One region of the Mesorhizobium sp. M1307 genome, then DNA from elsewhere that is predicted to be linked to it. Evidence: predicted binding sites of a transcription regulator. Region 1 holds the regulator's gene; each other region holds the start of a gene.
The links. The regulator LexA, encoded in region 1, represses DNA repair genes until DNA is damaged. The targets are predictions, from matches to a motif close to TGTTCNNNNTGTGTTCNG.
Positions count from the first base shown of each region.

Region 2: dnaE (DNA polymerase III subunit alpha) is a predicted target of LexA. The motif match lies at 5,201-5,218, and genes of this name have one in related genera.
Region 3: NKH16_RS32730 (PA0069 family radical SAM protein) is a predicted target of LexA. The motif match lies at 3,632-3,649, and genes of this name have one in related genera.
Region 4: NKH16_RS19555 (ImuA family protein) is a predicted target of LexA. The motif match lies at 3,979-3,996, and genes of this name have one in related genera.

Region 1 covers NZ_JAMYLR010000001.1:189,259-196,513, reverse strand. The annotation lists gene NKH16_RS00920 (molybdopterin molybdotransferase MoeA) at 1-380, shown strand, start outside; gene NKH16_RS00915 (hormone-sensitive lipase) at 389-1,219, opposite strand; partial or broken gene kynU (kynureninase) at 1,315-2,561, opposite strand; gene lexA (transcriptional repressor LexA) at 3,008-3,742, shown strand; partial or broken gene NKH16_RS00900 (ComEC/Rec2 family competence protein) at 3,736-6,200, opposite strand; gene gltX (glutamate--tRNA ligase) at 6,297-7,255, shown strand, end outside.
Region 2 covers NZ_JAMYLR010000001.1:647-7,901, reverse strand. The annotation lists gene NKH16_RS00025 (hypothetical protein) at 1-344, opposite strand, end outside; gene NKH16_RS00020 (DMT family transporter) at 518-1,399, shown strand; gene dnaE (DNA polymerase III subunit alpha) at 1,414-4,941, opposite strand; gene NKH16_RS00010 (acetyl-CoA carboxylase biotin carboxylase subunit) at 5,522-7,255, opposite strand, start outside.
Region 3 covers NZ_JAMYLR010000064.1:6,459-13,713, forward strand. The annotation lists gene NKH16_RS32715 (F0F1 ATP synthase subunit B) at 1-337, shown strand, start outside; partial or broken gene NKH16_RS32720 (ATP F0F1 synthase subunit B) at 1,159-1,297, shown strand; gene rnhB (ribonuclease HII) at 1,542-2,237, opposite strand; gene NKH16_RS32730 (PA0069 family radical SAM protein) at 2,403-3,557, opposite strand; gene NKH16_RS32735 (glycosyltransferase) at 3,709-4,212, shown strand; gene NKH16_RS32740 (phytanoyl-CoA dioxygenase family protein) at 4,401-5,375, shown strand; gene moaB (molybdenum cofactor biosynthesis protein B) at 5,409-5,951, opposite strand; gene NKH16_RS32750 (4-(cytidine 5'-diphospho)-2-C-methyl-D-erythritol kinase) at 5,938-6,840, opposite strand; gene NKH16_RS32755 (membrane protein) at 6,867-7,052, opposite strand; gene NKH16_RS32760 (S49 family peptidase) at 7,134-7,255, opposite strand, start outside.
Region 4 covers NZ_JAMYLR010000017.1:58,190-65,444, reverse strand. The annotation lists gene NKH16_RS19565 (error-prone DNA polymerase) at 1-1,754, opposite strand, end outside; gene NKH16_RS19560 (Y-family DNA polymerase) at 1,751-3,274, opposite strand; gene NKH16_RS19555 (ImuA family protein) at 3,189-3,947, opposite strand; gene NKH16_RS19550 (DUF6088 family protein) at 4,174-4,839, shown strand; gene NKH16_RS19545 (hypothetical protein) at 4,836-5,060, shown strand; gene NKH16_RS19540 (hypothetical protein) at 5,074-5,523, shown strand; gene poxB (ubiquinone-dependent pyruvate dehydrogenase) at 5,582-7,255, opposite strand, start outside.

The DNA of each region.
Region 1 (7,255 bases):
CCATGCGGCCGGGCAAGCCGCTGATGTTCGGGCGGCTGGGAGACATTCGCTGCATCGGCCTGCCCGGCAATCCGGTGGCAAGCCTGGTCTGCACTCAGCTCTTCCTGAAGCCGCTGCTGGCGCGGCTCGGCGGCCGCGCCTTTCAGCAGGATATACGTCGGGCACGGCTCGGTGCTGCCATGCCGGCCAACGATCTCAGGCAAGATTATGTGCGGGCTGTTGTCATAGATGACGCCGGTACGCTCGTGGCGACGCCGTTCGGCATCCAGGACTCCTCGATGCTGAAAATGCTGGCCGATGCCGACGGGCTGATCGTTCGCGCGCCGTTCGCTCCTGCCGCGGCGGCGGGCTCCCCCTGCGACGTACTGATGCTACGCTGAACCCTGCCTCACTCCGAAATCAAGGTCCGGGTCAGCGGGTGATCTGGATCGGCCAAACCGTCGATGATGTTGAAATGATGCCGGTCAGGCTCGACCACCAAGCTGGTCGCGGTACCCAGGCCGATCCAGATGTTGGCCAGCAACGCGCTCTGACGCAGGAATTCGGCGCGCTCGCCGCCGCCGGCCCAGCAGGTCAGGCGGGCCTTGTCCATCGGGCGCAGCAGCACTGGGCTTTCGGCCTGCGCCTCGGCCTCATCGATCGCCAGCGTCTCGTTCATGCCGGTGCGCATGATCGGGCGCAAATCGTGCACCCCCGAGATCGACACCACATGACGAACGCGCCGGACCACTTCGGGCGCCAGCGGCGTCGTCGCCGTAACCATCCGGCTAACAAGATGGCCGCCGGCCGAGTGCCCGGTCAGCATTAGCGGCCCTGCGACCATCGCCGCCGCCTTGCCGATCGCCGCGCCGACTTCCTTGACGATGCCGCCAATGCGTATCTGCGGACAGAGCGTGTAGGACGGCATCGCCACCGCATAGCCGCGATCAACAGAGCCAGTGGCAAGATGCGACCAGAAATTCTTGTTGAATTCCATCCAGTAGCCGCCATGAACGAACACCACGAGTCCCTTGGGCTTGATGGCCGGCAGGAAAAGATCGAGCCGGTTGCGTGGGTTGTCGCCATAGGCCATGTCGAGCCGCGCCCTGCCCTCGGTCGAAAGCACGTCGCGGAAAACCCGCGCGGGCTCGATCCAGGCCGCCGGCCACCGATCGCTGCCGGCTATGTTGGCGCTGTTGGCATAGGCGTTGTCCCAATCGGCAATGTGACGTTCGAACACCCTGCGCCTCCCTGGCAATATGGCCTTGCAACGTAGCCGTGAGCATCGCGCGGCGCGTCGTCGCCAGCCTCACGATTCCAGCTCTCGCATCAATCTCAAGTGACAGCTGCTTTGATGGCGAAGCGCGCATCCTTCCACGCACCGGTGCGCAGGATGTCCTCAAGCACTTTGACGGCCTGCCAGACATCGGCATAGCCGACATAGAGCGGGGTGAAGCCGAAGCGCATGGTCAATGGCGCGCGAAAATCGCCAATCACGCCACGTTCGATCAGCGCGCGCATGACCTGGTAGCCATACTCATGCATGAATGAAATCTGGCTGCCGCGTTTTCCCCATCGCGCGTGCTTTCGAGCGTGAGCCCGTAAGTGCCGCACTTTGCCTCGACAAGCTCGATGAACAGATCCGCCAGCGCGATGCTCTTCTTGCGCACCGCCGTCATGTCGACATCGTTCCAGATGTCGAGCGCGCCCTTCAGCGTGCGCATCGACAGGACCGGCTGCGTGCCGCACAGAAACCGGCGGATGCCGGTGCCGGCCGCATAGCCTGGCTCGAAGGCGAAGGGCCGTGCATGGCCCCACCAGCCGGTGAGCGGCTGCTGGATGTAGGAAAGATGCCGCTCAGCCGCATAGATGAAGGCAGGCGCGCCCGGGCCGCCATTCAGATATTTGTAGGTGCAGCCAACGGCAAAATCGGCGTTTGCCTTGTCGAGCTCGACTGGCATCGCGCCGGGGGTGTGGCAGAGATCCCAGACGATCATCGCCCCGGCTTCCTGAGCCCTGCGCGTCAGCGCCGGCATGTCGCGCAGTTCGCCCGACTTATAGTTGACGTGGTTGACCAGCACCACGGCGGTGCGTTCGTCGATCAGCTCTTCGATGGTCGGCGCGTCGACCCCCGAGAGGCGCAGCAGCGTATCTTTTCGCGTCGAAACCACACCCTCGGCCATGTAGAGGTCCGTCGGAAAACTATCGCCCTCGGCGACGATGACCTGCCGCTCCGGTCGCATGGCCATGGCGGCGTGCAGCAGCTTGTAGATGTTAGCCGATGTCGTGTCGCAGACCACCGTCTGGCCGGCCGCGGCACCGATCAGGCGCCCGAGCTGGTCGCCAAGTTCAAGCGGCATGTTGAACCAGCCGGCCGTGTTCCATGCGCGGATGAGATCATGTGACCATTCTTCGGTCGCGGCCTTGTGCAGTTCATCGAAAGCGGCACGTGAAGCAGCTCCTAGCGAATTGCCGTCGAGATAGATCACTCCTTGCGGCAACACAAAGCGGTCGCGCATCGCGCGCAGCGGATCCGCGGCATCCATCGCCTTTATGGCCACGAGATCGGGAATTCCTGTCATGATTTGTCTGCTCCCCAGGATCCAACGCAACGCCGGACACGCATCGACTGTTCTTCCATTACCTGGTTGCGCGCAGCAAGGCTCCACCGGCGAGAAGCAGCCTGACCAGGCGGTGGAAACCGGGACTTAACCCGAGGTTGGCGTTTTGAGTTCGTTTCGTTCACGGTGCATTGACCAAACCGTACAGTCGATACGGGTTCAATTCCGTGCCTTTTGCCGACCGACGGCCGATGCCAGTGCCGCCTTCTAGGATGCCAGAAGGGCGCAAACGAAAGCAGAATCAAGGCGATGAGGCTCGCGGCGGTGAAAATGCGATACGCCGGTAGGGGACGTCGTTTGTTTCCCGAGCCTTAACGCATTCATTAAACTTTAAACAGTTGCGGAACACAACTGGAACAGATAGTGTTTGTTCTGGGTTTGTTTTTCTGATTCTGTTGGGGGTCGCTATGCTGACACGCAAACAACACGAACTGCTTATGTTCATCCACGAAAGGTTGAAGGAAAGCGGTATCCCGCCTTCCTTCGACGAGATGAAGGAAGCGCTCGACCTGGCTTCCAAATCCGGAATCCACCGGCTGATTACGGCGCTGGAGGAGCGCGGCTTCATTCGCCGTTTGCCCAACCGGGCCCGTGCGCTGGAGGTGCTGCGCCTGCCTGACTCGATCGCCCCCGGCCTCAATGCGGCACGCAAGTTCTCGCCGAGTGTCATCCAGGGCAGTCTTGGGCAAGGCGGTCCTCGGCAAGGCAAGCCGACATCGTCGCGCGTGCCCGCAGCCGGAAATGACGACGATGTCGTCGCCGCCGTTTCGATCCCGGTGATGGGCCGCATCGCCGCCGGTGTGCCGATCGACGCCATCCAGCACCAGACGCATTCGATTTCGGTGCCGCCGGATATGATCATGGGCGGCGAGCATTATGCGCTCGAGGTCAAAGGCGATTCGATGATCGAGGCCGGCATTTTCGACGGCGACACGGTGATCATCCGCAATGCCGATACGGCGAGCCCCGGTGAGATCGTGGTGGCACTGGTCGACGAGGAGGAAGCGACGCTGAAGCGGTTCCGCCGCAAGGGCGCCTCGATCGCCCTGGAAGCCGCCAATCCGGCCTACGAGACGCGCATCTTCGGACCAGACAGGGTCAAGGTGCAGGGCAAGCTCGTCGGACTGATCCGCCGCTACTGAGCCCCGCCCTTGGCGCCGGCTTTGGGGTTGTCGGCCCTGCGGTATGGCGGCAGGCCCCGTGCCGCGCGTGAAAATTTCCGCTGCACGTGCCAGGGCCGGTATGATTTTTCGACCGCGAAACGGATTTCGGCGCGCGTTGCCGCTTGTGGATCGAAGTAGACGGCGGCACTTCCCGCGCGCGCCAGTTGCCGTTTGGTGACGACGAGGACCAGCCGGTCGTAGTAGCAGGGGTTATGGGCGGTGGCGTCGTCGATGACGATCAAGCTGGCAAAGGCGCAGGCTGGCCGCGCAGTATCGCGGTCCTTGGCTTGCGCGATGATCGCGCCGGATGGATGCCTGGCAAGGCAGAGGCCGTCCGTGCAAATGAACGGCATGCCCGGCGGTAGGTCGGCCGGATCGGCAATGTCGAATTGCGGGTCGTTCTGTCCAGGTGTTTCCGGCGCGACGATAGCCTCTGATGTGAGCGCGCGTTTCCAGTTGTCGATGGTGAACTCATTCGGGCGTGCCCGGTTGACCGCGAGTTCACCGCTGCCGATCGGCAGCGCGACCAGCCGTGCGTCCTCCGAGACCAATACGTCGGGTATGCGTGTCTGCGTTGTCGTCAGCAAGCCGGCGAGCGCAAAAGGAAGTGCCGCCAGCCGCAACCAGGTCGTCGCCATGCTGGCAATGACGAGGGCGATCGTCACCAGAAGGACGGATCTCAGCGAAATCAGCCCGACCGCATCGATCGGCGAGCGCTCCGAGATCCACCCGGACAGGGCGATCATCGCCGTCAGCCCCTTGCCCATGACATAGAGGAAAGGGCCATCCGCACCGAACGGCATCGCCAGCGCGCTGAGAACGGCGAAGGGCATGACGACCAGTGACACGATGGGCATGATGGCCAGATTGGCGAACAGGCTGAGCGGCGCCACGCGCTGGAAATGCCATATGGCGAAAAGCGCCGTGGCGCTCCCTGCAATGATCGAGGTCATCGCCAGACCGCACATGCCCAGCAGGACCTTTCGCGTGGCAAAGCGTAGCGGCGACAGCCGCGGCGGCGGCATGGTGGCCCTGCCGGCGCGGTAATCGGACCAGCCTGCTAGGCGCCGACAAGGGCCGCCGTCGCGGCGAAGGACATCTGGAAACTCGGACCGACCACCTCGTGCGGCGACACCAGGATGACCGCGATGGCCGAGATCGCCAGGTTGCGCATGGTGAGCGCGGCCCGGTCGAACAGCACGGCGATAAGCATCACCGCCAGCATGATGAAGCTGCGTTCGGCCGCCACGACAATGCCGGAAAAGACGAGGTAGGCCGCAATCGAAAAAAGCGCGGCGGCCGCGGCATATTTCTTGACCGGCCGTCGCGATGAGAAATCGGGAAACAGCGCGAAGGCACCCCGCAGCAGCGCCATGATGGTGCCGGCGACCAACGCCATATGCAGCCCCGAGATGGAGATGATGTGGTAGATGCCGGTGCGCCGCATCGCTTCGTTGATCTCCTCGGGAATGCCGGCGCGCACGCCGACGATCAGCGCAGCAGCAATCTCGCCCTCGGCACCGCCGATGCGGCTGCGGATATGGTCGGCGATGGATTCGCGCGCGTCTTCGATCGCGGAAGAAAGCTGCGCGGCAAGCGGCATGCTGCCCGACGACACGACTTTCGGATTGCCGAGAAAAAAGCCGCTGCCGCCGATACCGGCGAAATAGCTGTCGAAGGAGAAATCATAGCTGTCGGGCCGCACCGGGCCGGTCGGCGGCAGCAGCCGCACATAGCCCGTGATCTCGGAACCGGCGGTCAGCTCAGCCGGTATCTTCATCGCCGAAACGCGGACCCGTTCCGGCATGTAGCGCAGTGTCGGCCTGGCCGTTGAGATCACATCGATTGTCAGCCTGATGCGGCCGCTCGCCATGGGCTCGTACGATACGACGCGACCCGTCAGCCGCGTCGAGATTTCGGAGCCGAGCATATGCGTTCCGACACGCCATGTCTCGAACTTGGCGGCAAGTACGCCAAGCGCGCAGAGCAGCGCCACCATGAAGCACAGGCGCGTCCTGGGCCATGACCGCGAGACGACGGCACAAAGGGTCGCGAGGAGCGCGATTGCGATCGGCTGTGGAAAGGCCGGCTCCACCGACAGCCCGAAATAAACGACCACCCCGCATGCGAGGAACACCGGCACCAGCAGGAAGGCGATGCCGCGGTCGAGTTCCAGGCCGGCTGCCGTGGTTACGCTGTTGCGGATACGGGACGGTGACGGGAGGCGGAAACGCCTGGGCAGGCGTACGATGGGCTCGCCCGCGGGCACGAGAACCGCTGCTGGGTCGCTGGCCGGCAGCGACGGAGCATCGAAGCGCGGAGCAGGTAGCAATGCCGGTGCCGGCAGGACGGGCGGGGGAGCGGCAAACAGCAAGCGTTCGCTGACGCCGCTGCCAACGTCCTCGCCCTTGCCCGCACCACGGCCTCGCACAGCCATCGGGTCTGCCCCTTGCGCCCTCGACCTCCTATGCTACATGAACGCGCAACGCGCGAAAGTCCGCAAACCCACTTCCTTCGCCCGCCTGAGAGTTCCATGCCCGATAAGGTCGTCACCCGTTTTGCCCCCTCGCCCACCGGCTATCTGCACATTGGCGGCGCGCGCACGGCGCTGTTCAACTGGCTGTACGCCAAGCACACGGGCGGCACGATGCTGCTGCGCATCGAGGATACCGACCGTGAGCGGTCGACGGATGCGGCGACGGCAGCCATTCTCGACGGGCTTTCCTGGCTCGGACTCACCTGGGACGGCGCGCCTGTCTCGCAGTTCGAGCGTGCGCCGCGCCATCGCGAGGTGGCCGAGGAGCTCGTTCGTATGGGCAAGGCCTATTATTGTTATGCGACGCCTGCCGAACTAGAGGCAATGCGCGAGAGCGCACGCGCCAAGGGGCTGCCTCCCCGCTATGATGGACGCTGGCGCGACCGCGACCCGTCGGAGGCGCCGCCCGGCGCCAAGGGGGCGATCCGCATCAAGGCGCCGACAGACGGCGAGACGGTGGTGCATGACCGCGTCCAGGGCGACGTGCGCTTTCCCAACAAGGATCTCGACGATTTCATTATTCTGCGCTCGGACGGCAATCCCACCTACATGCATGCCGTCGTCGTCGACGATCACGACATGGGCATCACCCACATCATCCGCGGCGACGATCATTTGACCAACGCCGCACGCCAGACCGTAATCTATCAGGCCATGGGCTGGAAGGTGCCGTCGATGTCGCATATCCCGCTGATCCACGGTGCCGACGGCGCCAAGCTGTCGAAGCGGCACGGTGCGCTTGGCGTCGAAGCCTATCGCGCCATGGGCTACCTGCCGGAGGCGCTGCTCAACTATCTTGCGAGGCTTGGCTGGAGCCACGGCGACGATGAGATCATGTCGATCGCCGACATGATTGCATGGTTCGACATTGGCGACGTCAACAAGGGCGCCGCCCGTTTCGACTTCGCCAAGCTCGAGGCGCTTAACGGCGTGCATATGCGCCGGATGAACGACGC
Region 2 (7,255 bases), 190 kb from region 1:
TTGCCGGAGCGGCTGCCGCTCAATTGCGCCGGCCCGGTGCGCGATCCGACATAGGTGCCGGTGTATTTCGTCCCGCTCGATTTGAGATCGGCGCTGATGGCGCGCGTTACCACGATAAGACCGCGGCAGCTGCCGTCGAGCGATAGCGAGCTCGACGTTGCGTCGGAATTGAAATAACAGGAGACATTCACCGTCGGCGCATCGGTGGTCACCTTGACGATGCCTTTGCCGGCGAAATTCCCCTGGAATGAGCGAAGAAAATCCGGATCGTCGGCATGCGCTGTCCCGGCCCCGGCCCCGGCCGTCAGGCAGCCGGCAAGTACAAATCGTGCAAGTGATTTCATCGGACCGCTCCTCGTTGGTATCCAAAACACAGCACGCAAACACTGAGGGACCAACGCTTCCCTCAGCGGCGGGTTCCGGCTTCAACATCACTGTTTGCAACGCTGCACGGCTGGCCCAGTCGAATGCGTCGGCTAGCGGTTGCGATGAGCGCTCCGGCTTGCGACATAGCCGCATGGCACCCGCACCCTCGATCCCCAAGGCCGCGTTCTGGATGGCGCTGTCGATCGCCTCGTTCCTGGCGATGTCGGTGGCCGGCCGTGCCACGACGGCCGAACTAAACGTCTTCCAGGTGCTCGAGCTGCGCTCGGTGATCGGCTTTTTCATCCTGTTGCCGCTGGTCATGATGTCAGGCGGTTTTGCGGCGATGCGCACCGGACGCCCGCTGGCTCATATCGCCCGCAACGTCGTCCACTATACCGGCCAGACTGCCTGGCTCTACGCCCTGACGCTGATCCCGCTTGCGGTACTGATCTCGATCGAATTCACGACGCCGATCTGGACCGCTTTGCTGGCCGTCGCTTTCCTCGGCGAAAGGCTGTCCCGGCCACGGCTGGCGGCGATCGTGCTCGGGCTGATCGGCGTTGTGATCATCGTGCGTCCGGGCGTCGGCGCGGTCAATCCGGGACATGTCATCGTGCTGGGAGCCGCGGTCTGCTTCGGCGTCTCGGTGGTCCTCGTCAAGTCGCTGACGCGGACGGACAGCGTCGTGCGCATCATCTTCTGGATGCTGATCATCCAGTCGCTGCTTGGCCTCGTCCCGGCGCTTTACGAATGGCGCAACCCGCCGCTTGAGCTCTGGCCGTGGATCCTGCTCATCGCCTTCACCGGCATGTCGTCGCATTTCTGCATGGCCCGCGCACTTGTCTATGCCGATGCGACGGTCATCTCGCCAATGGACTTTTTGCGCGTGCCGCTGTCGGCGGTGATCGGATGGCTGCTCTATCACGAGCAGATCGACGCCTTCACCGCCGGTGGCGCCCTGCTGATCCTCATGGGAAATCTGCTCAACCTGCAGCGGAGAGCACCGCAACCGGCGGAGATCGCCGCTTCATAAGCGTGCGCTAACTCTTAGACCAGTTCCACCTCGACCACGCCCGGCACCGCCCGCATCGCCGACGCGATCTGCGGCGATACGCGGTAGCGGTTGGGCAACTCGATCTCGACCTCGCCCTCGCCGCCTTCCTTGATGACGATGATGCTCACCTGACTGTCGCCACGCTGGCCAAGCTGCGATTGGATTGTCGATGCCGGTGCGTCATTTCTGACGAAGATGCGCAACGCTTTCTGGATACGGCTTGCCTCTTCCTCCAACGACTGCACGGTCTGGATGCGCAGATTGACGCCTTCAGGCCTGTCCTCGGCCGAAACGGTGATCACCACCGAGCGGCCGGGTTCGAGCAAGTCGCGGTATTGCGCCAGCCCCTCGGAAAACAGCACCGCTTCATACTGGCCGGACGTGTCGGAGAACTGCACGACGCCCATCTTGTTGCCGGTGCGCGTCTTGCGCTCCTGCTTGGTGGTCACCGTGCCGGCGAGCCGGCCGGCGGCAGCACCGCGTTTGACGGCGGCCGAAAACTCGCCCCAGGTCTGCACCCGCATTTTCTGCAGCGCCGCCTTGTATTCGTCGAGCGGATGCGCCGAGAGATAGAACCCGACCACCTGGAATTCACGATGCAGGCGGTCGGCGGCGAGCCAGGGATCGGTCGCCGGCAAGTTGAGCGCCTGCGACTGTGCGCCGAGCGAGGCGCCAAAGATGTCATGCTGGCCGGTGACGGCATTCTGCTGCGCCAGCGACGCCAGCCCCATCATCCGCTCGACGCCGGCCATCATCGCCGCGCGGTCATGACCGAAGCAGTCGAGCGCGCCGGCCATGATCAGGCTTTCGAAGACGCGCTTGCCGACGATCTTCGGATCGACCCTTTCACAGAAATCGGCGAGACTCTTGAAGGGTTTTTCGCCGCGCGTGGCGACGATGTGCTCGACCGCCGCATCGCCGACGCCCTTGAGCGCGGCCAGCGAATAGAAGATGCGGTTCTCGCCGACCTCGAAATCCCGGAACGACGTCATGACCGACGGCGCCACCACCTCGATGCCGAGGCGCAGCGCATCCTGGCGGAAATCGGCGAGCTTGTCCGTATTGCCCATGTCGAGCGTCATCGATGCCGCCAGGAATTCGACGGGGTAATGCGCCTTCAGATAGGCGGTCTGGTAGGAGACGACGGCATAGGCGGCGGCATGCGATTTGTTGAAACCGTAGTCGGCAAACTTTGCCAGCAGGTCGAAGATGAAGTCGGCTTGCGGCTTGCCGACGCCGCGCTCGACCGCGCCCGAAACAAAGCGCTCGCGCTGCTTGTCCATCTCGGCGCGGATCTTCTTGCCCATGGCGCGGCGCAGCAGATCGGCTTCGCCCAGCGAATAGCCGGAGAGCTCCTGCGCGATCTGCATCACCTGTTCCTGGTAGACGATGACGCCTTGCGTCTCCTTGACGAGATGGTCGATCTTCGGGTGGATCGACGCCATCTCCTCCTCGCCGTGCTTTCTGGCGTTGTAGGTCGGTATGTTCTCCATCGGCCCCGGCCGGTAGAGCGCGACCAGCGCGATAATGTCCTCGATACAGTCGGGCCGCATGCCGATCAGCGCCTTGCGCATGCCGGCACTTTCCACCTGGAACACGCCGACCACCTCGCCGCGCGACAGCATGGCGTAGGTTTCGGGGTCGTCGAGCGGAATGTGGGCAAGATCGATCTCGATCCCGCGGCGGCGGATCAGCTTGACGGCCCTGTCCAGCACCGTCAGCGTCTTCAGGCCAAGGAAGTCGAATTTCACCAGCCCGGCCTGCTCGACATATTTCATGTTGAACTGCGTGACCGGCATGTCCGAGCGCGGATCGCGGTACATCGGCACCAGCTCCGACAGCGGCCGGTCGCCGATGACGATGCCGGCGGCGTGCGTCGAGGCGTGCCGATAAAGACCTTCCAGTTTCTGCGCCGTATCGAGCAGCGTCTGCACGATCGGCTCACGCTCCGCCTCTTCGGCAAAGCGCGGCTCGTTGGCGATGGCGTCGGCGAGCTTGACCGGATTGGCCGGGTTCGACGGCACCATCTTGCTCAGCTTGTCGACCTGCCCGTAAGGCATCTGCAGCACGCGGCCGACGTCGCGCAGCACCGCGCGCGCCTGCAGCGTGCCGAAGGTGATGATCTGGCCAACCTGGTCGCGGCCGTATTTCTGCTGGACGTAGCGGATGACTTCCTCGCGCCGGTCCTGGCAGAAGTCGATGTCGAAGTCGGGCATCGACACGCGGTCGGGATTGAGGAAGCGCTCGAACAGCAGCGAAAAACGCAGTGGGTCGATGTCGGTGATGGTCGTGGCATAGGCGACCAGCGAGCCGGCGCCCGATCCGCGGCCCGGGCCGACCGGAATCCCTTGTGCCTTGGCCCATTTGATGAAGTCGGCAACGATCAGGAAATAGCCCGGATATTTCATCTTCTCGATGACGCCGAGCTCGAAATCCAGCCTTTCGCGATATTGCTCGACGGTATAGCCGGGCGTCGGCCCGTGCGCCGCCAGCCGCGCCTCTAGCCCTTCATGCGCCTGCCTGGCAAGCTCTTGCGCCTCCGCCTTGACCGCAGCATCGGCGTCGGCGACATCGCGGCCGGCAAAGCGCGGCAGAATCGGATTGCGGGTCTTCGGGTAATACGAGCAGCGCAGCGCGATCTCGACGGTGTTGTCGATTGCTTCCGGCAGGTCGGCGAACAGCCTCGCCATATCGGCCTGGCCTCTCAGGAAGTGGTCGGGCGAAAGGCGGCGGCGATTGTCGGCCGCAACCACGGAACCTTCGGCGATGGCGATCAGGGCGTCATGCGCCTCATAGTCTTCACGAGAGAAGAAAAACGCCTCGTTGGTGGCAACCAGCGGCAGATCGTGGCGGTAGGCGAGATCGACCGACGACTGCTCGATGGCGCGGTCATAGCCGGACACGCGCTCAAGCTCGACATAGAGCCGGTCGCCGAACAGGCTCTTGAGCGCCGAGAGCCGGGTCTCGGCGAGTTCGCGGCGATCCTGTTTCAATGCAGTGCCTATCGGACCGCGCGGCCCGCCCGTAAGGCAGATCAATCCGTCGGTGTGGCCCTGCAGCATCTCGCTCGTCAGATGCACCGCTTCGCAGGGCGGTGTCTCGAGGTAGACGCGGCTGACCAGCCTGACCAGATTGCCGTAGCCGGCCTCGGTTGCGGCGATCAGGACGACCGGCCGCATCTCCGGTCCTTGCCGCCGGCGGTCGCGCTGGCTGTCGCTCGCCTCGCCGGAAAAGGCGAGGTCGATCTGGCAGCCGATGATCGGCTGGATGCCGTCCTTTACCGCCTTCTGGGCGAATTCCAGCGCGCCGAACAGATTGTTGGTGTCGGTGACGGCGATTGCCGGGCATTCGTCCTGCACCGCATGGCCGACGATCTTGCCGAGCTGCAAGGCACCTTCGAGCAGCGAATAGGCCGAATGCACGCGCAGATGAATGAACCGACGCGCCGCCGCCTCCGCCCGCGACGCCTTTGCATAGGCCTCGCGCAGCAAGGGATCGCGTGGAAGTCTCTCATCCGCCATGGTTTTTTCGCGCCGCCTCACAAGGACTCAGTCGATGAAGATGTATTGTCCGGCACCGGGTAACACGAGTCCAGCGGTAGTGATTGGAGCTTTGGAAGTTTAGAGCAACCGCCGAATCTGCCAATCTCCCCCCTCGTGGGGGAGATGTCCGGCAGGACAGAGAGGGCGCTGTCCCGCCAACCTCAGGTCGGAAACACAAAACCCGCCACAGCGGGCGGGTCGTTGGAGCCAATTAGCACCAAATTACTAGCATAGCTGCCGGCACAAAGCAAGAACAAAATACGTTGTGACGGCAAAAAAGTGCGAATTCCTCACGGCCTCGCCTTGTCCCTCCTCAAGCGAGCATGCTCAACCAATTGCAAAGTCGCGTTCCTTCGCGCCCCCTCTGTCCTGCCGGACATCTCCCCCACGAGGGGGGAGATTGGCCATCATCTCGGCTTTCGCCAATTTCCAACGTTGCAGGAGCGAGCGAGGCGCCGAGGCTGCCAATCTCCCCCCTGGAGGGGGAGATGTCCGGCAGGACAGAGGGGGGCGCTGTCCCGCCAACTTCTGACGGGCGTCGAGGGCGGGGGTTTCGGCCTCACGCGAATTCCATGATCACCGCATCAACGGCAAGGCTGTCGCCTGGCCTGGCGTTGAGCTTCGAGACGATGAGATCGCGCTCGGCGCGCAGCACGTTTTCCATCTTCATCGCCTCGACCACGGCCAGCGTCTCGCCGGCCTTGACCTCCTGCCCCTCGGCAACGGCGATCGAGACGACGAGGCCGGGCATCGGGCAGAGCAGCATCTTGGAGGTGTCCGGCGCCACTTTTTCCGGCATCAGCCGTTCGAGCTCGGCGGTGCGCGGCAGCATGGCGCGGGCTGTCACCGAGATGCCTTTCCAGGCGATGCGGAACCCGTTCAGCACCGGCCTGACTTGCGCCGCGACCTTGCGGCCGCCGACCGTGCCGCGCCAGATGAGATCGCCCGGCCGCCAGTCGGATGCCACCGTTAGCGGTTTGCCGCCGTCGATTGTGAGGTCGAGCTCCATCGGAATGGAAATCATGCCTTCGACGATGGCAACCGAAAGATAATCCCGGCCGATCTTCACCGCCCAATCGCGTTTCAAGGCGCCCGAATGCGGCGCCAGCCGCCCGCCCAGCCGGTCGAGCCGGTCGCGGCGCAGCAGTTCGACCGCGGTTGCGATCGCGGCCAGCACCGCGTTTTCTTCGCTGTTCGGCACAATGGGTGCGAAGCCGTCGGGATACTCCTCGGCGATGAACGCCGTCGATAGCCGCCCTTCCCGCCAGCGCGGATGCTGCATCAGCGCCGCCAGGAACGGTATGTTGTGCTCGATGCCGTCGACGACGAAACTGTCCAGCGCTTCCGACATCGCGTCGATCGCCGCCAGCCGTGTCGGCGCCCAGGTGCACAGCTTGGCGACCATCGGGTCGTAGAACATCGAGATTTCCGAGCCTTCGGTAACGCCGGTATCGTTGCGGATGACGATTTCGCCGAATTTTCCCTCTTCCGGCGGCCGGTATTTCGTCAGCCTGCCGATCGACGGCAGAAAGTTGCGATACGGATCTTCGGCATAGAGGCGGCTTTCCACCGCCCAGCCATTCAGCTTGACGTCGCTCTGCTTGATGGCGAGCTTTTCGCCGGCTGCCACGCGGATCATCTGCTCGACCAGGTCGATGCCGGTGACGAGTTCCGTCACCGGATGCTCGACCTGCAGCCGCGTGTTCATTTCCAGGAAATAGAAGTTCTTGTCGCTGTCGACGATGAACTCGACGGTGCCGGCGCTCTGGTAGTCGACGGCCTTGGCCAGCGCCACCGACTGCTCGCCCATGGCTTTGCGGGTCTTGGCGTCGAGGAACGGCGACGGCGCCTCCTCCACGACCTTCTGGTTGCGGCGCTGGATCGAGCATTCGCGCTCGCCGAGATAGAGCGTGTTGCCATGCGCGTCGGCGAGCACCTGGATTTCGATATGGCGCGGATCGACGATGAATTTTTCGATGAAGACGCGGTCATCGCCGAACGAGCTTTTCGCCTCCGACCGCGCCCGGTCGAAGCCGTCGCGCACCTCTGCCTTGCTCCAGGCGATGCGCATGCCCTTGCCGCCGCCGCCGGCCGAAGCCTTGATCATCACGGGATAGCCGATTTCGCCGGCTATTCTTTCGGCATGGGCGGCGCTTTCGACGACGCCGAGCCAGCCGGGCACCGTCGACAACTTGGCCGCGTTGGCGAACTTCTTCGATTCGATCTTGTCGCCCATCGCCTTGATGGCCTTGGGCTTCGGGCCGATGAAGACGATGCCTTGCTGCTCCAGCGC
Region 3 (7,255 bases), on a different contig from region 1:
GCGCGAAGAGGCCCAGCAACTGCTTGGCCAATACCAGCGCAAGCGCAAGGAAGCCGAGCAGGAGGCCGCGGCCATCGTCGCCGCCGCCAAGCGCGAAGCCGACATGCTTGCCGCCGAGGCGCACAAGAAGACCGAGGACTATGTCGCCCGGCGTACCGCCTTGGCCGAGCAGAAGATCGGCCAGGCGGAGCGCGAAGCAATCGGCGAAGTGCGCGCCAGCGCCGTCGACATCGCGGTCGAAGCCGCGCGCGCGCTGCTGGCCGGCAAGATCGACGCCAAGGCCGGCGCCGACCTGTTCAACGCCTCGCTGCAGGATTTGAAGTCGAAGCTGAATTAAGCGACTTCGTCGAGAAATTCATCGAAAGCCGCCCGGGAAACCTGGCGGCTTTTTTGTTAGCGAAAGCGGCCAAGCGCGTAATCTCCCCCCTCGAGGGGGAGATGGCCGGCAGGCCTGAGGGGGTCGCCGCGCGTGAAGCACCAGCCTTCTCTTTCGTCCCGCATGACGTCGCGCCAGGACGTACCGACCCCCTCTGTCGCCTTTGGCGACATCTCCCCCTCAAGGGGGGAGATCCGCGCCTAGCGAATGTTGCTATTTTTGATACGTTAAATGCCATTGCGGCGCAGACCCTCGGTATCGATGAGACCAAAAATGACAACGGGCGCATTCTCGGCGCTGCATTGCTGGGGATCTGGCCCAGGGAAACCGCACGAATGGCTCTGGCGCAATGGAATCCTGCAGACGTCAAAGCCAGATGTGGCGTGTCGGCATAAATGACTATGAAGAGATTCTTTTTTTTACTGCTAGCCATTGTGATATCATGTGTAACATTAATAGTGCTATTGTTTGCATTTAACCAAGTATTGATTCGAATTGACAGGAACAACTTTACCGTAGGAACGATTTCCGTTGGAACTACGCAATTTGCGGAACAGCAAGGTTCCGGGAGTACGTTTCACGTTATTTTGCTTTCGTCGGATACTGACATTTCTGTCGCATGTGGAGTTGGTGTGAGTAAATCAACCGACCACGACGGATATCTAACCCCGCAAGCCTCAATGGTATGTGAGCGTAAAGCTCACCGATTGCTCTTTAGATGAGTTTAATTACATATTGTGATGCTGCGACGAAGACTTAAAAGGTAGAAGGCCGATTGTGAGGCGATGGGCGAAGTGCGTGCCAGCGCAGTCGATATCGCCGTCGAAGCCGCGCGCGCTGCTGGCCGGCAAGATCGACGCCAAGGCCGGCGCCGACCTGTTCAATGCCTCACTGCAGGATTTGAAGTCGAAGCTGGACTGAACGGCTGCATCTACAAGTCATCGAAGCCGCCCGGGAAACCTGGCGGCTTTTTTGTTAGCGAAAGCGGCCAAGCGCGTAATCTCCCCCCTTGAGGGGGAGATGGCCGGCAGGCCAGAGGGGGTCGCCGCGCGTGAAGCGCCAGCCTTCTCTTTCGTCCCGCATGGCGTCGCGCCAGGACGTACCGACCCCCTCTGTCGCCTTTGGCGACATCTCCCCCTCGAGGGGGGAGATCACACCGAATCGCTCAATCCAAACCCGAAAAACCCTCTTCCTCGAGCACCTCGGTGCCGCCGAACCGGAACGGCGCGAAGGAGGCGCGGTGCAGCCGCGCCACTGGTCCATGCAGATCGATCGCCGTGCGATGGCGCACAGTGGCGTAGCCCATATGCAGTTCGAAGCCGTAACGCGCATGATGGCTGCCGCAGCCGCACATCATGCGGTCGCGCATCACCTTGGCGACGATCGAGGCTGCGGCGATCGACTGCGAGCGCTGGTCGCCCTTGATCAGTGCTTTGCCCTCGCAGGGCAGGCCGGGCGGCACGTCGCGGCCGTCGGCCAGTGCCAGCTTCGGCCGGATTGACAGGCCGGCCACTGCACGGCGCATCGCCTCCAGGCTGGCCTTGAGGATGTTGGAGGCATCGATGCCTTCGGCGCTGACCGACGCCATCGATATGGCGAGCGCGGAGCCGAGGATTTTCAGGAACAGCGCCTCACGCTGCAAATGCGTCAGCCGCTTGGAATCGTCGAGGCCGTCGGGGATGTTGGCTGGATCGAGCACCACCGCTGCCGCCACCACCGGTCCGGCGAGCGGGCCGCGGCCGGCCTCGTCCATCCCCGCCACCGGCCACAGGCCTTCGGCCATCGCCCTCGTCTCGAACGAGAAGTCGGGTTTCTCGACGATTTCGAAGAGAAGCGGAGAATCGGAACGCGGGCGAGCCATGGTGCGGCGAGGTTCGCATCGGCTCCGATTCTCCGCAAGTCCCTCCGGGTCGGGCGGGGCACCGGACCAGGAGGGGCTACCGTCTGCAAGCCCGGGGACAGGACAGGCCGGACGGGATTTTTGCCTGTTGCCGACCGCTTCAAGCGGCTGGCGCAAGACGCTTTGTCACAGCAGCATCAGCTGCTCGGTTGCCTTGGTTGCGGGGACGAACTGGTCGGTCCTGAGCGAGCGCCGCTCGGCATTGAGGCCGAGCCGTTTGGCGGCGATCTCGAAGCGCCGGCCGATCTGCCAGGCATACGGGCCGGAGCCTTTCATGCGCTTGCCCCATTCCGAATCGTAGTCCTTGCCGTCGCGCATCGACCGGATCAGCGACATGACGTGGCGATAGCGGTCGGGATAATGGCGCAGCAGCCAGTCCTTGAAGATTGGCGCGACCTCCAGCGGCAGGCGCAGCAGCACATAGCCGGCTTCACGCGCGCCCGCTGCCTGCGCCGAATCGAGGATGCGCTCCATTTCCGGGTCGGTCAGTCCGGGGATGATCGGCGCGACCATCACCGAGGCCGGTATGCCGGCGTCCGAAAGCTGCCTGATCGCCTCCAGCCGCTTGGTCGGCATCGACGCGCGTGGCTCCATGGTGCGCGCCAGCATGCGGTCGAGCGTCGTCACCGACAACGCCACCTTGGCCAGCCCGCGTTCGGCCATGCGCGACAGAATGTCGATGTCACGCGTCACCAGCGCCGATTTGGTGACGATGCCGACCGGGTGCCCGCGCGCCTCCAGCACTTCGAGGATCTCGCGCATGATCCGGTATTGCTTCTCGATCGGCTGATAGGGATCGGTGTTGGTGCCGATGGCGATGGTGCGCGGCTGGTAATTATCCCTGGACAATTCCTTGTCGAGCAGCCGCGCCGCATCCGGCTTGGCAAACAGCTTCGATTCGAAATCCAGCCCCGGCGACAGCCCCATGAAGCTGTGCGTCGGCCGCGCGAAACAATAGACGCAGCCATGTTCGCAGCCGCGATAGGGATTGATCGAGCGGTCGAAGGAGATATCGGGCGATTCGTTGCGGGTGATGATGGTGCGCGGCTTCTCGACCTGTACCTCGGTCTTGAAGGGCGGCAGCTCCTCCAGCGAATTCCAGCCGTCGTCGAACACGTGCCGGCTGACCGGCTCGAAACGGCCGGACGGATTGATGCCCGCCGACCTGCCGCGATTGCGGTCGGGACGGACGCGCATGCCGCTCTGCTCGATCATCGCATTCGCCATCTCGGCCCTGCCAGCGCCGAAGGCGGCAATGTCGGCACGCACGATCTGTTCCATTTTGGCCCTTTCCCAGGGACTGTCCGCCCGCTGTCGAATCGCTCTGCTCATGAATGTATTCCTATCGCATTGATGAGAACAAAGCAAGAACTTTCTCGCGGCGCGCCGCAAAAACTGGCGCTGCCCACCGCTTTCCGCTATTCGGCTAAACATGCTCAGCGTCCTGATCGAAACCCTGAATGACGAGGAGGGCCTTGCCCGCACGCTCGCCTCGCTGATCGGCGGCGCGGTCGAAGGCGTGGTGCGCGACGTTCTCGTCTGCGACACCGGCTCGACCGATCAGACGCACCGCGTCGCCGAACATGCCGGCTGCCACTATGTCAGCGGCGGCATCGCCGCCGGCATCAGGCAGGCCAAGGGCGACTGGCTGCTTTTGCTCGAACCGGGAGCGCGGCTGGGAGAGGGCTGGATCGACGAGGTCGTCGCCCATACGGCGAGGCAAACCATGGCGGCGCGGTTCTCGCGGGCACGCGGCAGCCGCGCGCCGTTCCTGTCGCGCGTCTTTGCCGGAAATCGCGCTCTCGCCGAAGGCCTGGTGATCAGCAAGCGTCAGGCCGCCGCGCTGTCGAAGAATGCCCGCAGCGCCGAAGCGATCGCCCGCGGCCTGGCGACCAGGAGGCTCCACGCCGAGATCTGGGTCGCGCCGCGGAAGTGACAGCTTACCGTCCCGGTTATGGGAACTCCGCCCAAGCACATTTTCTGGCGGGTCGTCGTTTATTGTGCATTGCACAAAATCTGGCCGGGGGTTACCATTCCCGGCGATATGGGCGAATAGGGTTTGGGGTGTGCCGGAGCGGCGACGACTAACGTCGATGCTGTTCCATCGACATTTTGAGGACCCCGATGACCCTTTCAAGCCCTGACAAGTCCGGCGCTGCAAGCCTCGAGGCGATCGCACGAAACGGCGGCACGCTGCGCCGCATCGCCGCCCGCATCCCGACCTATCTTTCCGACCTTCGCGAGAATCCGGCATGGCTGCCGATGTTCATGCTGGCCCGCACCATGCCGGCGCGGCGGCTGCACTGGCGCAGTGCAAAGCCCGTTCCGCCGGCGCGCAATGTCGGTGAAACGATGTTCGCCGGCGTCGACCGCGATGCCGTCGTCGGCGCGCTGCGCACCGAGGGGCTCTATTCGGGCCTGATGCTGCCGGCCGCCATCCATGAGGAGATCGCCCGCTTCGCCGAGCGCACGCCATGCTTCGGCAATTTCGACCGCCGGCTGGAATTCCTGCCCGAAAAACACGCCGATGCCGAAAAGCATTTCGGCCGCCCGCTGCTCAGCGGTCACTATTTCGAACGGGTCCTCGACTGCAACGCTGCGGTCGCCGTGCAGCGCGATCCGCTGCTTCTCGATATCGCAGCGCACTATCTCGGCAGCCAGGCCAAGCTGATCACGACCCGCGTCTGGTGGAGCTTTCCGACCGGTGGCGTCTCGGACGCCGACAAGAACATGGCCTCGCTCGGCAAATACCATTTCGACCTCGACGACTGGCGCATGCTGAAGTTCTTTTTCTACCTGGTGCCGGTCGACGCCGACACTGGGCCGCATGTCTATGTCCGCGGCTCCCATAACCGCCGCATCCTGAAGCATCAGCTGACGCTGCTGGTCGGCCATTCGGCGGAAGAGGTGCTGGGCGTCTACGGCGAGCAGAGCCCGGTCACGCTGACCGGGCCGGCCGGCCTCGGCTTTGTCGAGGATCCGTTCGGCTTCCATATGGGCACCGTGCCGACGCGCACGCCGCGGCTGATGATGGAGGTTGGCTTCGGCGTCTCGCCGCCGTCGCGCCGGCGTTTTCACGGCGAGCCGGTCATTCGCTAAACCGAGGTCGCTTGGCTGATACCTCGGTTCGTCTCAGCCGCGCCGCAAATGCTCGTCCAGCCGCGGCATGATCTCGACGAAGTTGCAGGGCATGTGCCGATAGTCGAGCTGCGGCTTCAAAATGCCGTCCCAGGCGTCCTTGCAGGCGCCGGGCGAGCCCGGCAGCACGAAGACGAAGGTGGCGTTGACGACGCCGCCGGTTGCCCGGCTCTGGATCGTCGAAGTGCCGATCTTGTCGTAGGAGATGCGGTGGAACACTTCGGAAAAGCCGTCCATGCGCTTTTCGAAGATCGGCTCCAGCGCTTCCGGCGTCACGTCGCGGCCGGTGAAGCCGGTGCCGCCGGTGGTGATGACGACATCGATCGCATCGTCCTTCGACCAGCCCAGGACCTTGTCGCGGATCTTGTCGCGGTCGTCGGTGACGATGTCGCGGGCGGCCAGGACATGGCCGGCCTCGGCGATACGGTCGGCCAGCGTCTGCCCGGATTTGTCGTCGGCGAGGCTGCGCGTATCGGAAACGGTCAGTACCGCGATGCGCACGGGAACGAAGGGGCGGCTCTCGTCAATCCTGGCCATGGGCATCAACCTCCGATGTCACGCTTCGCGTCGCCGCGACAAACCAGTCGGGATGGCGGCTGCGAATATCGACGGCCGCGCGCTTGGCCACATTGCCGGTCTCGAACAGCCCGAAGCAGGTGGCGCCGGAGCCGGACATCCTGGCAAAACCGGCTCCGGCCTTGTTCAGCACGGAAAGCGCCTTGCCGATGGCGGGCTGGATTGCACGCGCCGCAGGCTCGAGATCGTTGCGGGTGATCTCCAGCCAGTTGCGGATGCTGTGGAAGTCGAGGCTGTGCGGCAGCGGCGGCAGCCCCGCATTGTCGCGGCGGCCAAGCGCCTCGAACACGTCGGCCGTCGAGACGGCAGTGCCGGGATTGACGAGCACCAGACCCAGCGCCGGGAAACCCGGCACGAGCGTCAGCTCGTCGCCGATGCCGCGGGCTATCAGCGGTCTGGCTGCGAGGCACATCGGCACGTCGGCGCCGAGCGACAGGCCGATCCGCGCCAGTTCGGCATCGCCGACATCAAGTCCCCAGGTCTGGACCAGGGCGCGCAGCACAGCCGCCGCATCGCTCGACCCTCCGCCGACACCGGACGCGACCGGCAGGTTCTTTTCGAGCCTGATGGCGACAGCCGGTGCGTGCTGGGGACCGGCCTCGCGCCGCAGTGCATCGCGCGCTCTCACCACCAGATTATTGTCGTCGACCGGCACCGCGGAGGCGTATTTGCCGGACACGGAAAACCCATCGCTGTCGGCAAGCTCCGTTTCGATGCGATCGCCGAAGCGCGTGAACACAGCCAGGCTTTCGATCGTGTGATAGCCGTCGGCACGCTGGCCGGTGACGTGCAGCGCGAGATTTATCTTGCCGTGCGCATGCGACGCCCGGATGCTGGCCTCGGCGTTCACTGGCTCGGCCGCGAGGGGGACGACGGTCAATCCTTGGCCAGACGGTATTCGCCGGTCTTCGGGTCCTTGACCAATGTTCCCATTGTACCGTTGGCGGCCTGCTTTTCGGTACGCCGCACCTTGGCGGTCACACGCTCGGCTTCCCTGACGAAGGAGCGGTAGCCGAAATAGGCGGCAATGCCGACGACGGCGAAGAAAATGATCTGCGGCATGTCAAACTCCTCCCTCGCAAGGCCGGCAAGGCGGCCGGTCGGGTCGGTTGATGATTTATGCTAGACGCTTTCACCGGCTTTTCAAAGCCCGAAGCGCGCCCACAGCGCGCGCTCTTCCGCTGCATCGATGACGCCGCTTGCAGCGGCGGCGGCAATATCGGGCGCCGAAAAGCTCGAGCCGAACAGGCCGAAGCGGCCGAACA
Region 4 (7,255 bases), on a different contig from region 1:
GACATCTGCGCGCGGGATTCGATCTGGAACACGCCGAGCGTATCGGCTTTGCGGATCATCGCATAAGTGCGCGGATCCTCGGCCGGGATCGTCGCCAGGTCGAGAGCGATGCCCTTGTGCTCGGACAGGAGATCGAATGACCGCTTCATGCAGGTGAGCATGCCCAAGGCCAGGACATCCACCTTCATGAATTTGAGAGCGTCTATATCGTCCTTGTCCCATTCCACCACCTGGCGGTCCTTCATTGCCGCCGGCTCGATCGGCACGAGGTCGTCAAGGCGATCATGGGTCAGGACAAAGCCGCCCGGATGCTGCGAGAGATGACGCGGCGTGCCGGCAAGTTGCTCGGCGAGTTCAAGGGTCAGCCGCAGCCGGCGATCGCCGAGATTGAGATTGAGCTCGCCGGCGCGCTGCTCATCGACCGCTTCGCCATGGCCCCAGACCTGCGAGGACAGAAGTTTGGTCATGTCCTCGGGCAGGCCGAGCGCCTTGCCGACATCGCGGACAGCACCTTTGGTGCGATAGCGAATAACCGTGGAGCACAATGCTGCGTGATCGCGACCGTAGGTCTCGTAAACCCACTGCATGACGATCTCGCGCCGTTCATGCTCGAAATCGACTTCGATGTCGGGCGGCTCGCGCCGTTCCTGCGAAACGAACCTCTCAAACAGGAGGTTGTTGCGTTCGGGATCGATGGAGGTGATGCCGAGCACATAGCAGACCGCTGAATTGGCGGCCGAGCCGCGGCCCTGGCAGAGGATGTCCTGGCTGCGGGCGAAGCGAACGATGGAGTTTACCGTCAGGAAGTACGGCGCATATTTGAGCGTCTGGATCAGCCGCAGCTCGTGCTTCAGGATCTTGATCACTTTGTCGGGCAAGCCCTCGGGGTAACGGCGGGCCGCACCTTCCCAGGTCAGTTTTTCCAGCGCCTGCTGCGCCGTGAGGCCCGGCATCGTTTTTTCCTCGGGGTATTGATAGGCGAGCTCGTCGAGCGAGAACCGGCAGCGGCCGGCGATGGCGATCGTGCACGCCAGGGCCTCGGGATAATTGCTGAACAGCCGCGCCATTTCATCGCCCGGTTTGAGATAGCGGTCGGCATGACGTTCGCGCCGGAAGCCGGCGTCATCGATGGTGACGTTATGGCGAATGCAGGTGACTACATCCTGCATCATGCGGCGGGCCGGCTCGTGGAAAAGCACATCGTTGGTGACGACGGTGGGCACCCCCATCGCGGCCGCCAGGTTAGCCAGCTCGTAAAGCCGGAGCTGGTCGTTCGGACGCCTGCGCAAGGTGAGCGCCAGATAGGCGCGATCGCCGAAAGCCTCGCGCAGCCGCCGCAGCCGGACGGCGCAAAGATCATCGGCTTCGTCCGGCACCAGGACCGCGATCAGTCCTTCGCCATAGGCAACGACATCAGCCCATTCGAGATGACACTTGGCTTTTCCGGCCCGACCCTTGCCGAGTGACAGCAGCCGACAGAGACGCGAATAGGCCGGTCGGTCGGTCGGATAGACAAGGACCGACATGCTGTCGGCGAGATCGAGACGGCAGCCGACGATTAGCCGGACGCCTGTGGTTTTCGCCGCTTCGTGGGCGCGGACTATGCCGGCAAGCGAATTGCGGTCGACGACAGCGAGCGCTTCGACGCCGAGCAGCGCGGCCTGCGCAAACAGCTCGTCGCAGGACGATGCCCCACGCAGGAAGGAGAAATGCGAGGTGACCTGCAACTCGGCATATCGGGTTCCGCCAGTCATCCGAAGATCCCGTGCATGAACCATTTGTGCGATCCGGTCGCGGCGTCCTCGCCGTCGCCGGCGCGGTAGACCCAGTAGCGCTCGCCGTTCTCGTCCTCGACCTGGAAATAATCCCTCACCGCCGCGAGCTCGGCGTCGCGCTTCCACCATTCCCCGAAGACGCGTTCCGGGCCGTCTGCCCGTTTCACGCGCCGGCGGACGCCGCGCCAGGTAAAGGTCACGGGCGGATGGTCGGGAAGAAGTGCTACCGTCTCGATCGGTTCCGGCCGCGGCAGCAGCCGCGACGGTCGCGGCCAATGGCCAGGCCAGCCCTCGCCGGTATCAGGCGCCATCGGGGCAATGCGCTGAACGGAGCGTTCGGGAACGTCGCTCTGCACCGGGGCGAAGCGATAGAGCCGGTCCTCGCCGACGCGGTTGGCGAGGATGTCGATCACATCCGAGACGTCCGGCTCCGGCGCCTCGGCGAGTGCGGAAATCATCTGCTTGGCCCGCAGCGGCTCGGCAACGGTCGCGGCAAGCCGCATCAGCTCGATGCCGAACCCTGGATCGATAGTTTCTATTTTATCTGTGAGAAGCCGGGTCAAGCGCTTCGTGTCACGCACCGGCATTGCAGTGCCGATACGGATCGCCTCGACGCGGTTATCGACACGGAAAAACAGAAGATCGAGCCGGCGTGCGCCAAGCCCTTGCGTCTCGAGTGAGGCGCACAGTTCGGCGACCAGCTTGCCGGTATAGCGCGCGATGGTTTCTGCCGCGCCGATCGGTTCGGCAAAATTGCGGCGTACCTCGACGATCTCCTCCGGCCGGATCGGCTCGATCGGTTCGCTCACTCTCCCAAACGCCTGGTCGAGGCGGCGACCGGGTTCCGGTCCGAAACGCAAGGCGAGCGACGCGCGTGGCGTAGCGGCGAGGTCCGCAATTGTCTCGAAGCCGAGCCGACGCAGACCATCGATCGTCACGGCGGGTAAGCGAAGCGCCGCGATCGGCAAAGGCTGGATCGCCTGTGCGATCTCACCAGATGGAACCGCAAGGATCTGCCGCGTGCCAAAGCGCGCCAGCGCGTGGGCTGCACCCCAGGTATCAGCGACCGCGGCACGCGCGGCTAGACCGGAGCCGCCAAGTCGCTTCACCATATCGGTGAGCATTGCCGCCTCGCCGCCGTGCAGATGGTCGGCGCCGGTCGTATCGATCACAATGCCGTCCGGCGCATCGGCAGCGACGATCGGCGCATAGCGGCGTAGCGCCCACAGCGCCAACCGCTCGAGCGCCATGGCGTCGGCATCGGGCTCGGCATCATGGACGATCAGGCCCGGGACCAGCGCCTGCGCCTTGCTCGCCGGAATGCCGATGCGCAGGCCCGCTGCGTGGGCTGCAGCATCAGCGGCAAGCACGACACGGCGGCGCCCGTCACGGCCGATGAGGACGAGCGGCGTCTCAGGCGGAGGCGCGGCGGCGCCCGATTTCCTTCTGAAGCGGTCTGTCGGCCACATCGGAAGGAAGAGCGATACGACCCTTGGCATCGCAAGCCTCCACTATGAAATCTGCACTCTCTCCTGCACGGCATCGGATCAGTTCAACGTGCCAGCGCGCCCGTCCAATCCCCGGCACCGGCAATGGTGTCGACGGCAGGACCGACACCCGCCAGCGTGTCTCGGCGGCGGTTGGCTGCCCAAAATCAGTTGCCTCCGTCTGCCGACGCCAGCGGCGAATGGCGATGCCGATGGCGCCGGAGCTTTCGGCGGCAAGCTGAAGCCGCCGTGAGGCCGTCATCGAAAGCCGGGCAATCTCGGCAACGACAGCGCCAAAACCTCCGCGAAGACCCTCTTCGAAACAGGCGAGAACGGATTTTTCGTCGCCGGCTTCGACATAGATTACCCGTCCCGGAGGAAGGCCGGCCTGTTCGATTGCAGGCGCGAAAAGATCGGGCCGGGTAACGCACCACAGCACCTTGCCCACCGTGCGCGCGGCAATACCGGCAGCGAAGAGTGCCGCGGCTGCGCCATCGACGGCGCCATTGCCACCGCCTGCGACCTCGTGCAGACCGCCAAAAGCCAATCCCCCTCCCGGCAGAACCCTGTCAATCGCGGCCACTCCGAACGGCAAAACCGTACGCTCGCGTGCATTTCCGCCTTCGAGGCGCGCGATGCGTTCTCGAAGGTCGGAAATGGCAGCAGGGGGCGCCGATACACTCATCTGACCCTTGAAACGCGGAAAGCCTGTTATATGTTCTACATTTGTTCTCGTCTTGGTTAAGAGTCAACCGGGACAATGTCGTGCCCCTGCGGAAGGAGGCATTCGAGGCTCTCGGATAGTCCAGAGCGCGGGCCATAGGGCCATATACTTCAATGCGAAAATGCGAGTTCCAATTTTGGAGTTTTGGGCCCCGCGGAGTGTCCGAAACTTGTAGCATATTTCGGACATGCCCATAGTTGAGCCCGATACCGATCTTCGCTCGCGCCTGCTTGCCCGCATTCAGTCCAAACCCGACGAGGTCTGGACCCCCGGCGACTTCGCCGATCTCGGCGCGCGCGCCGCCGTGGACAAAACCCTGCAGCGCCTGACAGCCGCCGGGGAGCTGCGCCGGATCGACCGAGGCCTCTATGACCGGCCGCGCACGAACAACCTGACTGGCCGCGCCACCGTACCGGATTACCGCGCTGTAATCCGCGCCGTCACGCGCCGCGATCGGGCGCGCGCCGTCATCGATGGTATGACGGCCGCCAACGACCTCGGCCTGACGACCGCCGTCCCCGCCCGAATAGAAGTACTGGTCGATGCGCGGTTGAAGCCAATCAAACTCGGCACGCAGGAAATCCACTTCAAATACGCTGCCCCTAGCCGCCTCTATTGGGCGGATCGGCCGGGGATGCGGGTCGTCCAGGCCTTGCATTGGATGCAAGGCCTGCTGGCCCAGAAGGGCGAACGCAAGCGTATCCAGGCGACGTTGCGCCGCCTGTTTGCCGACCCCAGGCACGGCGAGGCCATACGCGAGGATCTGCGCGCCGGCCTCTCCGCCGTGCCGATCTGGATGCAGGAGTTCCTCCGCGAAATCCTGAGCGCGGACCCGCACGAGGCGAAGCCATGAGTACTGATGCTTACCGCCAAATCATCGCGGCATCCCCACGTGACCGGCTCGACGTGTTCCTCGCCACGGCCAATCGGATCGGAGCTCCGGTGGGCAATGTCGAAAAGGATTTCTGGGTCTGTTGGACCCTCAATTCGCTCTACCACGAACGGCCTGAGGGGGAGCCGCGGATGGTCTTTTCCATATCGGGGATGACGCTTGCCAGCGTGTGGCCGTTATAAGGATTGCCGGGCAGTGCCTTTGAATTCCGTCCCAGGCGCCGATAAGCAATCGACTAAGCAGATGGGGGTCACGAGCGCGGTCAACACGGCCCTTCGCTTGGTCGAAGGCGAATGCCGCGGCGAGCTCCTCGGTCTTGCGGCGACATCGCTCGACAAACCAGTCATGTGCGGGATGCTCGGGTGCGGACGACTCGGCCGACAGGATTGCGAACAGCCTGAGTATTCCTGGGCGTTCGAGGCCCGAGCGGGCCCGCTCCAGGGTGGCATGTGCGACTCCGTACTGCGCGCGGGCAGCGCCAAAATCGAACATCTCGTTGCCATCGGTCTTGTCCGCACGCTCAAGCACGGCTTCGAGGAGTTCAAACTTCGTCCCGAAGTGGTGTACGATGCTGGTCAAGCTCAAATCCAGCTCACGAGCGATGTCGCGCAACAGGGCGAGGCAAAAAGACCTCGGGGTGATTAAGGACGAAGCCCATGTCCGATAGGCCCGCAGCGGACTTCTCTTCAGAAGAGGTCATTTCCTAGCGGGGCAGCAGATTGGTGGCGGCGAGATCGATCACCTCATCGCCGCGACCGCTCATCACGGCGCGGATCATCCACAGGCCGAAGCCCTTCATTTCGGCGCTGGTGATCGTGGGCGGCATGGACAGCTCCTGTGTGGCGCTGACGACATCAAGCAGGGCCGGTCCGTCATGGGCCAGAATGTCGGCGACTGCACCGGGCAACTCGCCCGAATCCTCGACGCGGATGGCATGGATGCCCATGGCCCGTGCCATGGCGGCAAAGTCGGGATTATCCAGCGACACACCGGTTTCGAGAAACCCGCCCGCTTTCATTTCCATGGCGACAAAGCCCAGTACGCCATTGTTGAGGATGATGATCTTGACCGGCAGATTCTGCTGGCGCAGCGTGATCAGGTCGCCCATCAGCATCGAGAAGCCACCGTCGCCGGCGAGCGCGACCACCTGGCGGCCGGGCTGCGCCGCCTGGATGCCGATGGCTTGCGGCATGGCATTGGCCATCGAACCATGTGCCAGCGAACCTACCAGCCGGCGCCGGCCATTCATCTCGAGATAGCGGGCCGCCCAGATGGTGGGCGTGCCGACATCGAAGGTGAACACGGCATCCTCGGCTGCCAGGTCACTGACCACCTTGGTCAGATATTGCGGATGGATCGGCCCGCGCCCTGCGGTGCCCGCGGCCAGATCATCGAGCCCCTTGCGTGAAGCGGCGTAGCGCTTGAGCGATTTATCCAGATGTGCCCGGTCTGTGCGCGCCGGCACATGGGGCAAGAGCGCGGCAATCGTCAGCCCCACATCGCCGACCACGCCGACGTCGAGACGTACCCGGCGCCCCAGGTTCTCGGGTCGAATATCGACCTGGGCTATTTTGCATGTAGACGGCAGGAATTGCTTGTAGGGGAAGTCGGTCCCCAGCATGACCAGCAGGTCGCAATCGTGCATGGCCTCATAGCCCGAGGCAAAGCCGATGAACCCGGTCATTCCCACGTCATGGGGATTGTCGTATTCGACATATTCCTTGCCGCCCAGGGCATGGACGATTGGCGCTTTCAGGGCCTCGGCCAGCGCCATCAGCGGCGCATGGGCGCCGGCACAACCGCGACCGCCGAACAGTGTCACCTTGCGCGCCTCGCCGATCAGTTGCGCCAGCGCCTCGATGTCGGCATCGGCCGGGTAAACCTGGGGCAGAGACGGCAGCAGACTTTGCCGGCTGGCGACAGCGTGAGCCGGGGCGTCGCGCAGGGCGACGTCGCCGGGAATGACCACGACGGCAACGCCGCGCATGCCCACGGCAGCGCGAATGGCATTTTCGAGCACATATGGCAGCTGGCTCGGATCAGACACCAGTTCGCAATAGTGGCTGCATTCGGCGAAAAGGTTCTGCGGATGTGTTTCCTGGAAATAGCCGCTACCGATTTCAGCGGTCGGAATCTGCGCCGCGATCGCGAGTACCGGCGTGCGGCTGCGATGGGCATCAAACAGACCATTGATCAGATGCAGATTGCCCGGGCCGCATGACCCCGCACACACTGCGAGTTCCCCGGTAACCTGGGACTCCCCTGCGGAGGCAAAGGCGGCAACCTCTTCATGCCGAATGTGGATCCATTCGATCTCGTCATGGGTCCGCAAGGCATCGGTAAACCCGTTCAGACTGTCGCCAACCACGCCATAGAT